3 regions of the Lysinibacillus sp. CD3-6 genome follow, and region 3 is predicted to be linked to each of the others. Evidence: riboswitches for the same ligand, from Rfam matches in the RefSeq annotation. Region 3 holds a riboswitch; each other region holds the start of a gene.
The links. Region 3 has a riboswitch for thiamine pyrophosphate ahead of thiT (energy-coupled thiamine transporter ThiT). Riboswitches for the same ligand answer to the same signal wherever they lie in the genome.
Positions count from the first base shown of each region.

Region 1 (4,712 bases), 540 kb from region 3:
TGTAATTCAGTGGCTGTATGAACCGAAACACCAAGAATCATTTGTCCAATTTTTTGTCGCACTAGTGAGATGGGATGGTCGTCTTGACCAATGTGAAGGCCATCTGCCTTAAGCTTTAGAGCAAGGTCGATATCATCATTCACAATAAAGGGAACGTTGTATTTTCTGCATAGGTTTTGACATTGACGTGCAAATTGTTCATAGTGCTCATTCGTCAATGCTTGTTGTCCTTTTTCACGAAACTGAAACATCGTAATGCCTGCTTGCAATGCGGATTCAAGTATTTCTAAAGGTTGTCTATTTTTTACGTTCGCTGTGCCCATTATAAAATAAAGCTGTAAATCACTACGTTTCATGAATGGTTACCTCACAAGTATCGAGAAATTTTTTGTAAGCAAAATGATTTGTCGGCCCATTGCCATTGCCAATCAATAAATCATGGCTAATGGCTAGCTGAATAAACTTTTTCGCTTCAATAATCGCTTGTTTTAAAGGCATTTTCTGACCGATAAAAGCGGTTAATGCAGCAGAAAATGTACATCCCGTTCCATGTGTATTTTTCGTTGCGATTCGAGTAGATTGCATAGAAAATGTTTTACCATCATTGAAGAATACATAATCTGTTGCAAAGTTATCATCCTGTAGATGACCACCTTTAATAATGACACATTGAACACCTAGCTTTAATAATGACTGTGCAGCTTGTTGGATGTCTGATAAATTGTGTATTTTGCTTGCTGTAAGCGTCTCCGCTTCAGGGATGTTAGGTGTGACGATTGTAGCAAGCGGTAATAGAGCGTTTTTTAACGCCTCAACTGCTTCTTGCTGTAATAAGTTTTCGCCACCTTTGGCGATCATTACAGGATCAACGATAAGTGGAATATTTAAATTAGACATAGCTCCTGCAATAGTATGAATTATATCTGAGGAGAAAAGCATGCCTGTTTTTATTGCACTAATTGAAAAATCCTCAAGCAGTGAATGAAGTTGTTTATTTACAAAAGCTTGATCAATTGGAAGCACCCCGCTCACACCTAAAGTATTTTGTGCTGTTAAAGCGGTAATAACGGATGTCCCGAATACATTTAATTCTTGGAAAGTTTTTAAATCAGCTTGAATACCAGCTCCACCACCGCTATCTGAGCCAGCTATTGTCGTCACAATATGCATTATTTTTCACCGTCCTTCGATAAACGGTGAAGCTCATTTAAGACGGACACTGCGAAATCACCATTATATGGCGCACAAGAAGCGGCATGTTCAGCAACTTTTTTATAGCTCGTTAATGTATGGCACAACTGAGTAAATGGCTCATTACCTGCCATATAAGCTGCACAGCAAATAGCACTTAACAAACAACCCGTCCCTGTAACTTCTGTCATGCGAGCGTTTCCACCAATAATCCATTTAGATTGCTCACCATCAGTAATAAAATCTTTTTCACCAGTTACAATGACAATGCACTTATATTTTTTAGAAATCTCTTGTGCTTTATCTTCAACAGATATGGAGCCGCTGCCACTATCCACACCTTTTTGTTGCCAATGAACATTAGCAATCGCGGCAAGCTCACCGATATTGCAACGAATAACAGCAAAGTGAACCGCTTCTAATAATTGCTGTACCGTTTGTTTACGTAAAGTTGTTGCCCCAACACCAACAGGGTCCAAAATCACAGGTATACCTAGCGCGTTTGCTTTTTTACCAGCAAGGAACATCGATTGTTTTGTACGGGTAGTAAGCGTGCCAATATTAATTAATAAGGCTGATGCAATCGATACCATTTCTTCAACTTCGGTTGATTCATCGGCCATGACAGGTGAAGCACCAATTGCTAATAATCCATTTGCTTGGAAATTGGCAACTACATAATTGGTAATACAGTGAATCAATGGCTGTCTTTTACGAATAGTTTGAAAAATCATCGTAGTCCTCCTTTTTTGGATGGACGTAAGCATGCAAAAAAGCTCTTTTTCGTGCGAAGTGTACACGTAAAAAGAGCTTATCATCAGTAATAAGATGTGTGTTGCTCCCTACGTCAGTATTAACTAACAGGTTCAAAGGGTCAGGTTTTACCTTCTCAACTCGTTATGAGTCCCCCTGCAATCATGAATTTTTTAGTTGTCCAAAATGTAACATACCTATTCTCAGTATTCAATAGCATTTTATCATTATCTGGAAAGCAGTGACTGATGCCATATAATAAACCATGATAATTGTCATGACTTTGTGAAAATAAGGTCCATCCATTGAAAATCATAAAAAATGAGTTTTATAATAAACCTAGCAATAAGGAGGCAGTTATTATGAAAAGACAGGATTTAATCGCACCAGAATGGTATAACATTGTTGAGGAGATTGAGAAGTATGCTCAGGACCCTTCTAAAAAAGCATTAATTGTTTATAACAATCATGAAGAAATTCAACATATTACATATGCAAATTTACTTGAAAAAGCAAATCAGGCGGCCCATGTATTTACTTCGCAAGGACTAACAAAAGGTGATGTGCTTTTAGTAATGGTTCCAAGATCTGTTGAGGCATATATCGTATACATAGCAGCATTGAAAGCGGGCTTAACGATTATTCCAAGCTCAGAAATGTTGCGCACAAAGGATATTGAATACCGCATTACACATGCAAATGCCAAAGGAATAATTGCTTACGAGCCATATATTGAGCAATTTGATGAAGTAAATAATCTAAAGGGTATTTTGCAATATGTAATTGGTCATGCGCATGCCCCATGGCAACCGTTGCTTGAAAAAATGGAGGAGCATCCTACAAACTATACGAATCCTACACCAACAAAAAGTACAGACACTGCTTTTTTAGCCTATACAAGTGGAACAACGGGCAATCCTAAAGCAGCTGTTCATACGCATAGCTGGGGTTATGCTCATTTACGGACAACAGCACCAAATTGGTTAGGTGTACAGGAAAATGATATAGTATGGGCTACTGCGGCACCTGGATGGCAAAAATGGATTTGGAGTCCGTTCCTTGCAACTTTAGGCAGTGGTGCAACAGCCTTTGTCTATAAAGGCAAATTCGATGCATCAACTTATTTGTCGTTGCTTGAAAAATTTAAAGTAAATGTATTATGTTGTACACCGACAGAGTATCGATTTATGGCAGCACTCAATAATTTACAGGATTATAATTTAAGCGAAATCCGCCAAGCAGTATCAGCGGGAGAACCATTGAATAGTGAAGTTGTAAAAGTGTTCATAGAAACATTTGATATCCAGGTTCGAGATGGCTACGGTCAAACTGAAAATACATTACTTGTAGGGACAATGGTTGGCATGGAAGCGCGCGTCGGGTCAATGGGGAAACCGACACCAGGAAATACAGTAGAAATAATCGACGACCTTGGAAATCCTGTGTCTGAAGGTGTAGTTGGGGATATTGCCGTGCATCGTGAAACACCTGCACTCTTTAAAAAATATTTCCAAGATCCCGAACGCACGAGCCTACAATTCCGCGGAGAATGGTATATAACAGGAGACCGTGCATATAAAGATGCCGATGGCTATTTTTGGTTTGAGGGCCGTGGAGATGATGTCATTATTTCTTCAGGCTATACAATAGGGCCATTTGAAGTAGAAGATGCATTAATGAAACACCCTACAGTAAAGGAAGCTGCTGTAGTTGCTAGTCCTGATGAAGTAAGAGGAAATATTGTGAAGGCATTTATTGTCCTGCATGAAGGTGAGACAGGGGATAATACGCTTATTAAAAAGTTACAAAACCATGTGAAATTAATGACTGCCCCATATAAATATCCACGAGCGATTGAATTTGTAGATGCTTTACCGAAGACTGCATCGGGTAAAATTCGTCGTGTCGAATTACGCCAACAAGAAAAAGCTCTTTATACACATCAATAAATATTTCCTAGGAAATAAAGGCGAATAATCAAAGTTCATGTTTTATTATGAACTTTTGATTTTTTGTTGTAGCCTCATTTATTTATAGTAAAATAATAAACAACAGAACATTTTTACATAAAAATTGCTTAAAAGTGAAACGTTTTGGAAATTTAGACGTATAACGTGTTGAGGAGGCGTTTGTATGAATGTGAAAAGGTGGATAGCCTTGGCTATAGCTGCTGTGTTGTTAGTATTTTCATTAGGAATTAATACGATTTTTGCAATATTTAAATCAGACTTCTTTAGTAATTTTGACAGCATTGTCGCTGGAAATAATTTAGATGTTTATGAAACTGTTATTGAAGGTGAAGATTACAGTAAGCGGATTGCCTATTTAAAAGTTGATGGAACGATTCAAGATGTTGGATCGAACACATTATGGCAAACCGTAGCTTATGATCACCAGTTTTTCTTAAATCAATTGGACAATATTTTATATGATGATTCAGTACAAGGTATTGTGCTAAGTGTAAATTCACCTGGTGGTGGCGTAAAGGAATCGGCAGAAATTTATAAAAAACTGTTGCAAATTAAAGAGGAACGTCAAATTCCAATTTACGTTTCAATGGATTCGATGGCTGCTTCTGGTGGATACTATATTTCTGCACCAGCGGATAAAATATATGCCCATCGTGATACGATAACAGGTTCGATTGGTGTAATTATGCAATCTATTAATTATCAGGAACTTGCAGAAAAAGTAGGCGTGAAATTTGAAACGTTTAAATCTGGGCAACATAAAGACATGCTTAGTCCAACACGTGAAATTACTGAAGA
Region 1 is NZ_CP085880.1:3,625,088-3,629,799, reverse strand. Features, by position in the region: gene thiE (thiamine phosphate synthase) at 1-356, opposite strand, end outside; gene thiD (bifunctional hydroxymethylpyrimidine kinase/phosphomethylpyrimidine kinase) at 346-1,170, opposite strand; gene thiM (hydroxyethylthiazole kinase) at 1,170-1,925, opposite strand; TPP riboswitch at 2,014-2,112, opposite strand; gene mbcS (acyl-CoA synthetase MbcS) at 2,307-3,893, shown strand; gene sppA (signal peptide peptidase SppA) at 4,078-4,712, shown strand, end outside.
Region 1: it holds a riboswitch for thiamine pyrophosphate, as region 3 does, so the genes downstream of both, thiM (hydroxyethylthiazole kinase) here and thiT (energy-coupled thiamine transporter ThiT) in region 3, are expected to answer to the same signal.

Region 2 (4,712 bases), 1.8 Mb from region 3:
CACTACCTGAAGGACCAATGATCGCTACAAATTCGCCCTCCCTTACCGTAAAGGATAGGTTTTTCACTACTTCAAGCGCGCCAAAGGATTTAGAAATGTCTTGAATGTCCAGCATGTAATCCTCTCCCCTTTACAGTAATCTTTTCGACGAAACGTATAACACTAAATAACAATAAACTTAACAAAACTATCGCAAATATCGCTACAAATACACGATCCGTTCGAAACGATGATTGAGCAAGTGTCATATAAACACCAATCCCCTTTTTCGCACCAAGCCATTCCGCGATGACAGCCCCCATCACACTATATGTCGCTGCAATCTTAATACCTGAAAATATAGATGGATAGGCAAATGGCCATTCTAATTTCCAAAACGTTTGACGTTTTGTAGCACCAATCATCGCAAAATAATGCTTAAGCTCTGGTGACGTTTGACGAAAGCCATCCATTGCCGCAATAACGATTGGAAAAAAGCAAACGAGACAAATAATAATTAGCTTTGGTAACAGCCCAAAGCCAAACCAAATAATTAATAATGGCGCTAAAACGAGCACTGGCACATTTTGCGAAACTATTAAAATCGGATATAAGAATGCCCGCATTGTATTTGAGCGATGTAATAACACCGCAACACTCAAGCCACAAAGCACACCAATAGCAAGACCTATCACAGCAAGCTGTATAGTAGCGAAAACATGGGGAAGAAACGTTTGGTAAGAGTGCATACCCTCCATAACAATGGCACTCGGCGCTGGCAATAGCCAATGTGGGATTTCAGCAAAACGAATAATGACTTCCCAGATGACTAATAAGAAGGCGATAAAAATAATCGACCTTCCTTTCGTTACTACTTGTTTCATCCTCGATATTTCTCCGTCAACGTCCCCATTGTAATGCCAGTTGGCTGATATAAAATTTTTACTTGTGTAATTACATTAATAGCACCTAAGTCAATCATTTTTTGATTCATCTGTTCAATAATTTGGAGTAAGGTAGACAGTTCGCCCTCCATAGTCGTTTCTAGTGGCTGCACCTCATAGCGCACACCTGCAGCATCGATAATTGCAATTGCCGCATCCACGAAAGGGATGACATCCTCATATTTTTCTGTTTTCGGTATAATTTGTACACTGATTAATGAATTAGCCATTAGTTTGCTCCTTTCGTTGGTAAGAAATCATTTGTAAATGCTTGCTCTGCATCAAATTTTCCTTCTAAGACGTTGTTTTTCGTCATCCATTCCGCATAGTTTTCCCAAACTGCTAATTTTTGTTCGCCCCATTGCGCTGCATCATCTTGATATTTATTTGCTAGCCATTCTTGACTTTTATGCACAAGTGCTTTATCTAAGTCAGGTACCGCTTCAAGTAAAATATCAGCCGCTTCACTAGAATGCTCAATGGCATACTCATAGCCTTTTGTCGTTGCAGCTACAAATGCCTTTACCACATCAGGATTATCCTTAATCATCTTTTCATTCGTAGCTAAAACAGGTGTATAATAATCAAGTTGCTCACTATAGTCTGTTAAATACTGCATGTTTAATGTTTCCCCACGTAGCTCCGCCTCAATCCCTGTCCACGCATAATAGATCCAGGCAAAATCAATATCCTTTTGCATCATGGTGAAAAAGTCTAAATCTCCTGCATTAACAATATCTAATTTTTTGATTTCCGCCTGTTCTTTTTGCATAAGTGATTGTAAAACAGCTTGTTCTATTGGGCTTCCCCAGCCACCATACGTTTTTCCTTCATAGTCCTTAGGAGATGTAATGCCCTTTGAAGCAATCGAAGCAAAGCCAGATGTATTATGCTGAATAATTGCAGCAATTGATACAAGTGGTACACCCTGTACACGTGCTTGTGTAATACCTTCCTGATAGCTTACGCCAAACTGTGCTTTGCCTGATGCAACTAGCTGATCAGCACCAGCATCACCAGGTAAAATAATGTCCACGTCTAAGCCTTGCTCCTCAAAGTAGCCCAGCTTTTTCGCCACATACAGTCCTGTATGATTTGTATTAGGTGTCCAGTCTAGTACAACGGATACCTTTTTTAATGAGTTTGTTTCTTCTTTGTCCTCTTTTTCGCTACAACCAACTAATGTTACTAATGCAGCAATAAGAACGAAAAACCACTTTTTCATGCTGTGTCCTCCAAGTCTAGTAGTTTGAAAGTGTTCATGATTGAATGTTTACACCAGAAAAAAAGGTATTCTAAGGCCATTTGCAGTGCTTATGATTGATTACTCCTAGTTGTAGGTGGAATAATGAATCCTAAACAAAAAACGCCTGGGAGTTATCCCAGACGTTTGCAAACGGTATCAAAAAATAGTAAATGATTATTTTTGAATAGATGTTCCCTACGCTGGTACGAGCCAAATCAGGTTCAAAGGGTCAGCATCTAAACGGACGCAATCTCAGCTGGCAACTTCCAGCCCCCCTACATTCTTAACTTATGAACTTTTCGTTGATTATTATACCCATATGTATCGTAAAATGACAAGCTAGTAATTTTCGTAATTGAAAAAAATGAGCTTTTACTGGACTATACTAGTAATCTGCGACATGACTTTTGCAAATAGAAAAGGTTTTATGCATGGAGTTTGAAGTAGCAGGCTATGCAGTATAATATTTTGGGACAAATATCACTTCCGAAAAAACAATCGAAAAATGTGTAAACAAAAGCACCCGAATCCATGTACTCTCCCCCAATTTTTATATGATTTATGCATTTACCACGTTAAACATAAAGTTGATCTCAAATACAATTTTGGGAAGCTTTCAATTTTCTGGAGTTGCCATTACAAAAAGTTTGAATGTTGCGCATAACTTATGGTAACTTGAGTACCTTTTTCGTTAGATTGGATTGTACTCTGTAGTTCAAGCATTCGGCAAATATCTTCGATGATTCTTAGGCCAGTGCCCTTTTCCTCCACATTAAACCCAACCCCATTATCTTTAAATATAATTAAGTTTTTTTGCAAAGTGATTTCCAATGTATCGCATGCTGCATGACGCAAAATATTTTGGAAGATATTATCAAATAATCTGTGCAACCAAATTTCATTACTCTTCCAAAGGAATTTCGTTGTGGAATCGTTTAACACAATCGAGATTTGATTGACTTTATATAAAAAATTCCACTTTAAAATGATGGTATTGATAAGTTTTGGAACGTCTACTTTTTCCATGATGATATAGGAATTATCAACACGAGATAAGCGCTCAAAGTCATATTCATTGGATAATTTTGAAATATAGTTTATTTGTTCGTTTAGAGAATTGAAAATATCCTGATGTTGTGAAAAATCATTTTCGATTGTGTAAAGTTGTAAGCGCATAGCTGTCAAAGGCGTATTAATATCATGGCGCAACTGCGTTAAAAGTTCTAGTTTCATTTGCTCTTGTTGCATTATTTCAATTTCCTTCGATATCGTCCTGTCAATGAGAAGGTTTACTGCATTGGTTAAATCCCCTAATTCATCATTTCTAGAGTAAGAGATCTTTTGAAGTCTCTTCTTGTCATTACTCGCCAACTCCATAATGGTTTGCTTTAATTCATTTATTCGTTTAATTAATGAATTAATGGATTTGGAAAATAATAATGCCAAAATAAAAAAGCTGACGATAAATAAACCTAGCATTATTGGATAGGCTTTTGACTCGAAAAACTGGGTTTCTGTATCATTTGAAAAATAATTATATATGACGGTTACGATTACATTAATCACTACAATAGAAAAAGGAACACTGAATATAACCGATAATAGCAATAGTTGATATTTCTTTTTTAGTTTCATTGTTTGACACGGGTATTCATACGATACCCTTCTCCATATACATTTTGAATAATCACACCATCTGTATCGGCAATCTTGTTGCGGAGCTTTTTAATATACACATTAATTAAATTGGGATTACGATCTTCTAGCTGCCAAAGGTAATCAATAAATTGTTCTTTAGATAAAATAAAATCTGCGTTTTCATAGAGGTAAAAGAATAATTTCTTTTCAATGGCTGTAAATTCGACTTCTTTATTATTTTGATTATTAACAACACGCTTATGAGTAACATCTATGGATAAATGCTGTATTTGTTTGTGAATTCCGTAAGAAGCAGCTAATCTATTTTTTATTCGTATTAATAATTCCCTCGGATCAAATGGCTTCACCATGTAATCTTCTCCAATTTCAAGCCCTCTTAATTTACTATCAATATCACTTCTAGCCGTTAAAAATAGGATAGGAATATTATGCCCTAACTGATTAATTCGCATGGAAATCTGATACCCGTCCTCGCCTGGTAGCATAATATCCATAATAACAATGTCTACTTGCTTAATAACGGTATATAAAGAAGCACCATTTTTTAACCAGATTACTTTATAACCTTCTTTTTGAAGTATATTCTCCAATAAACTTCCAATCATTTCATCATCTTCTACAAGTAAAATTGAAAACAACATTTTCGTATATTCCTCACTTTTTTCCAACCTTCTCTTGCAAGAACTTTTGCGTTTCTTCATAGATTTCAGTTGGATAGTACAAGTAAATACTATGCTTGCTTTTTATTTGAATAACATTTGAAACGTCTAACTTCTTTGCAAAATCCTGATAGTCTTTTAGTGATGCTTTCGCCGCTTCAGAATTTTTATCAAGGTAAGCATCAATAAATAAAATAGGTGTTGTTTTTGGAATAGGTAATGCGG
Region 2 is NZ_CP085880.1:2,350,919-2,355,630, reverse strand. Features, by position in the region: gene FH508_RS11420 (ABC transporter ATP-binding protein) at 1-115, opposite strand, end outside; gene FH508_RS11415 (ABC transporter permease) at 90-863, opposite strand; gene FH508_RS11410 (thiamine-binding protein) at 860-1,153, opposite strand; gene FH508_RS11405 (ABC transporter substrate-binding protein) at 1,153-2,148, opposite strand; TPP riboswitch at 2,345-2,456, opposite strand; gene FH508_RS11400 (sensor histidine kinase) at 2,806-3,804, opposite strand; gene FH508_RS11395 (response regulator transcription factor) at 3,801-4,469, opposite strand; gene FH508_RS11390 (alpha/beta fold hydrolase) at 4,483-4,712, opposite strand, start outside.
Region 2: it holds a riboswitch for thiamine pyrophosphate, as region 3 does, so the genes downstream of both, FH508_RS11405 (ABC transporter substrate-binding protein) here and thiT (energy-coupled thiamine transporter ThiT) in region 3, are expected to answer to the same signal.

Region 3 (4,712 bases):
TGCAGGCGTTTTACCAGAGCGACCATCAACACTGTTTACTTGTATAAACAATAATACAGACAATATGCATCAGCTAAAAAATGCTCTAGAAGAGGAGCAATTCTATTATAATGCTAGTATTCGAACGGAACAAATGCGCTATGAAGAAGCTTATGCCAATCATCAAAAAGAACAAGAATATTACAGTATGGCAAAAGCGCTTAACGAACAATTTGATCAACAGGCACAACGACAAGCACGTTTGCAATTGCTGATGCAGCAACGAGAAAAATATACTTCGATGGAACAAGAAATACAGTTAGCGGAGCAAGCAAATCGTCTCATTATGCTCGAACAACAGTGTGTGGACTTGCGGACAGAACAAAATCGTAAAGAACAGCTTTATCAGCAGGCTACAATTAATCATCACAATGCAGTAGAACAGCTAAAGAAAGTGCAACAATTGTATACAGAGGAAGAAGCAAAAGAGCCAGAGCGTCAGCACATATTGCAACAGGAAATAGAGCTACTAGCGTTGGTGCCGAAATTTGAAGCATTTGAAAGTACCCAGCAAAATTTGGGGATAATTGAACAGCTTGTTGAAAGTTCAAAACGTGCAGTAGCTGATAATCTTGCTATTTTAGAAAAAGAACAGATGCTAGTTCGGCAATTAACCGCAACAATTGAGCAATATGAAAAGCAGATGGAACCTTATGCAGGCTATTTAGAACAGCTTCCTATACTTAAAGAACAAGTAACACTATTAGCTCAAATTGAAAAATATGAGCGAGCGTGTAAGGAAGCTGAGCGAGCTATGAATAATGCCCATGAGCAATACCAAGAAAGTAAGCAAGCGCTTCAAACAAAAGAGCAACAATGGATTACGGGACAGGCTAGCATATTAGCCGCTAAGTTGAAGGACGGAGATCCATGCCCTGTTTGCGGTAGTACAACACATCAACTCACACATAGAGAACCGTTAGAAGTAGTAGATGAAGCAGAGCTAGAATCTTTACGAACGATGACCAATGCAATGGAGCGTAAATATTTGGAGCAAGATGCGACGTTAAAAACAACTAAACAACTGCTTCAAGAGGCAACAGAGCAATTAAATGCTTATCATATTTCAATAGATAATCGATTAGAACTGACATCTTCTTTACATTTTATTGAACAACAAGTTACAGTTTTAAAAATAGTGAAGGATCAACTGTCTGTCGCACGAACTAAGCTAAAGGGACAACACGAAAAAAATGAACAGCTTCAACAAAAACAACTACAATTAGAGCAACATTTTGCAGAGCAGTCGAAAGAGTTAATAAAACAGCAAGCGATTGTAGAAGAACAGCAAAAGCAAATTCCGAAACACATACAGTCATTACAAGCGTTAAAACAAACGATTGCAGATGTAGGTTCGCAAAAAATGGCGTTACAGTCAGCTTGGAACGCGATTCAGCAAAATTTACAGGCGACTAAGGAAGCAACAAATAAGGCTTCTATGACAGAAGAACTTGCAAAAACAGCCTATGAGGAATTGCTAAATAAACTGAATGAAAAGCGTGAACAGTTTTTAGTAAGCATGAAAGATGTGGGGTTTGCAGCCTATGAAGAATACGCTGCTGCAAAGCGAAGTGATAGTGAAATCGAAGACTTACGGAAAGCATGTCGTGATTATGCCTTACAATCACATTCCTTACAGCAACAAATTGCAGATGGAGCAAAGCATCTTGAAGGAAAAGAAAAGCAAAATCTAGAGGAATTAGAGGAAAAGCTTGAGATGCTCCGTGCCACATATGAGGAAGCATTTAAAACTTTGCAACAGACGCAAAGCTATGCAAAGGCATGTGCTGATTTTATTGTTAAAGTAGAGGATACTGCAAAGGAAATACGTGTACTTGAACAAGAGGCAGGACGTGTAAAAGAGCTTTACACAGTGTTGAATGGCCAAAATCCGAAAAAACTTTCCTTTGAGCGATATATTCAAATTAATTATTTAGATAAAATCACTGCAGCAGCAAATATCCGATTATTCCACTTATCCAATGGACAGTTTGAATTGCGCCGTTCAGATCGATTAGAGAAGCATGCGAAGCAAAGTGGACTTGGCTTGGATGTCTATGATGCGTACACAGACCAATTAAGAGATGTTAAAACATTATCAGGTGGGGAGAAGTTTAATGCATCATTAAGTCTTGCATTAGGTATGGCGGATGTAATTCAAAGCTTCCAAGGTAATATTCGTATCGAAACAATGTTTATCGACGAGGGCTTCGGTTCATTAGATGAGGAAGCGTTAAATAAAGCAATTGACACGCTAATTGATTTACAAGACTCTGGAAGAATGATTGGCGTTATTTCACATGTAGCTGAGTTGAAAGCTGCAATGCCTGCAGTATTACACGTCGAAAAAACGTTGAGCGGACATAGCACAACCCATTTTGAAGTAAAATAAGTGCCAGGCACTCAAACATAGTAAAAACCCACGAAGACTCCTGCGGCTTACATTGTGCCTACTGGAAAGCGATGTGGGTTTTTACGTTATAGGAGCCCATTGGCTATTATTTTTTGTGTGTCGTTACGTTAGGTGTTGTTCCTTTTTTTGCTGCGACCACTTTTTTGACAATCGGAATAACGATGGGCGCTAATTTTATTGCAGTTTTAACTACCTTCGATACTTTCATGAATACGACAGCTCCTTAATACTAAAAATTTTTAACGAATAACTCGTACAGCTTGAACAATATTCCAAATGACAATGCCTAATGAAACTAGTAAATAAATGCCAAAAGATACAAACCATATGATAATAAATGTATTCCCATTAGAAGAAGGATCAAACGTGTTCAATGATATTGTAGAAAATACAAAGACGATAAAGAAAATGATACCGAAGATAAATGGTATTAAGTGAGATATAAGTGCTCTAATGGAATGTCTCTTGACATCACTATCTTTTGATACAAAATAAACGATTACTGGAACGATAAATGGTGCAAAAAAAATACTGAGATAACTAAAGGCAGATAAAATTTTTTGATTCTCCATAGTAGTCCCTCCTTTTAAATTATTTACGCATAGAAAACGCGAAAGTTTCAAAAAAATTAATGTGGAAAAGGTTGTAATTGCATAAGGGTTTACGTACAATGAGGATGTTCAACAAAATAATAAGATGTAACGACCACAAGGGGAGCTGATGATGTCAGCTGAGACTGGGCACGTAATGCCTTTACTCTTCGAACCTGTAAGTTAACGCTTGCGTAGGGATGTGGATAGAAACCGACACTTTTACGATGTGAGGCTCTGTCCTGGCATCGTTTTTTTATGCCAGTTGACATGCATATCAAAAAGATTTCTATTCCTGCTCTTGTATCCTACATCGGAACAAAGGAGAGAATAATAAAATGGACAAAAAAAGATTACTCATGTTGATGGAAATTGCAATTTTTGCAGCGCTAGGACTTGTACTCGATCAAGTTTCTTTTAAAGTATGGGCGCAAGGTGGCTCCGTAAGCCTAGTAATGATACCGATCATCTTAATGGCATTACGTTGGGGGCTCTTAGCTGGACTAACAACAGGTTTACTAATTGGAGTTATGCAAACGATGTTTGGCGCTTATATTGTGCATTGGCTACAAGGCTTACTAGATTACGGTGTAGCATTTACGGTCGTTGGTTTAGCGGCAGTAGTACGTGGACCTATATTTAAAGCGACAGCCGCTTTGAACAAAAAGAAAATGGCCCTTTACATTGTAATCGGTACAGTATTAGCAGGTTTCCTACGTTATTTAGCCCATACAATTGCAGGGGCTGTATTTTTTGCAGAATATGCAGGCGAGCAAAACGCATGGATTTATTCAATCATATACAATGGAACATACATGCTTCCAGCAACAATATTAACAGCGATCGTTGGTGTGATATTATTTACAGCTGCACCCCAATTAATGCAACGAAAATCATAAACACGATAAGACTGTCCCAAAAGTGAAAATAGTATGCTAAGTGTAACTTAGTGTGCTATTTTTTTTTATATTTCAAGACAATTGGGTCGCTGTTGTTAGTACCAGAACTTCTAAAAGGGTCTGTTTTTTACTTGTCTGGTACTTATGAAATAATGTTAGCATAGAATAATTAAAGCGTTTGGCGTTATGGACATATAAAGTTATGTTATATTAATGAATAGATATTAGATGAAAGGGACGTTATAAATGATTGTAAAAACGCAAGAAGAAATTGAAGCCTTTAAAAAAATTGGTCGCATTTGTGCAGAAATTCGTGAGGCAATGAAAGTAGCTACAAAACCTGGTGTGACAACACTTGAATTAGATGAAATTGCAGGCCGTATGTTTGCTGAAGCAGGAGCTATTTCTGGTCCTAAAGGTGAATATGATTTCCCAGGATACACATGTATTAGTGTGAATGAGGAAGTTGCCCATGGTATTCCAGGACAACGAGTTATTAAAGAAGGGGATATTGTCAATATTGACGTATCAGGTTCTCTAAATGGCTATTTTGCAGATACAGGTATTTCATTTGTAGTAGGTGAAGGGTACGAAGATAAGGAAAAACTTTGCCGCGTAGCAAAAAGTGCCTTTGACCGCGCTATGACAAAAGTAAAAGCTGGTTCTAAATTAAACCAAATTGGGAAAGCTGTAGAGCGTGAAGCTTATGCAAACGATTTAACTGTCATTATGAATTTAACAGGTCATGGTTTAGGGCGTTCATTGCATGAT
Region 3 is NZ_CP085880.1:4,163,079-4,167,790, reverse strand. Features, by position in the region: gene FH508_RS20735 (AAA family ATPase) at 1-2,431, shown strand, start outside; gene FH508_RS23995 (hypothetical protein) at 2,538-2,660, opposite strand; gene FH508_RS20730 (magnetosome magnetite crystal formation protein family) at 2,692-3,024, opposite strand; TPP riboswitch at 3,153-3,260, shown strand; gene thiT (energy-coupled thiamine transporter ThiT) at 3,381-3,941, shown strand; gene map (type I methionyl aminopeptidase) at 4,188-4,712, shown strand, end outside.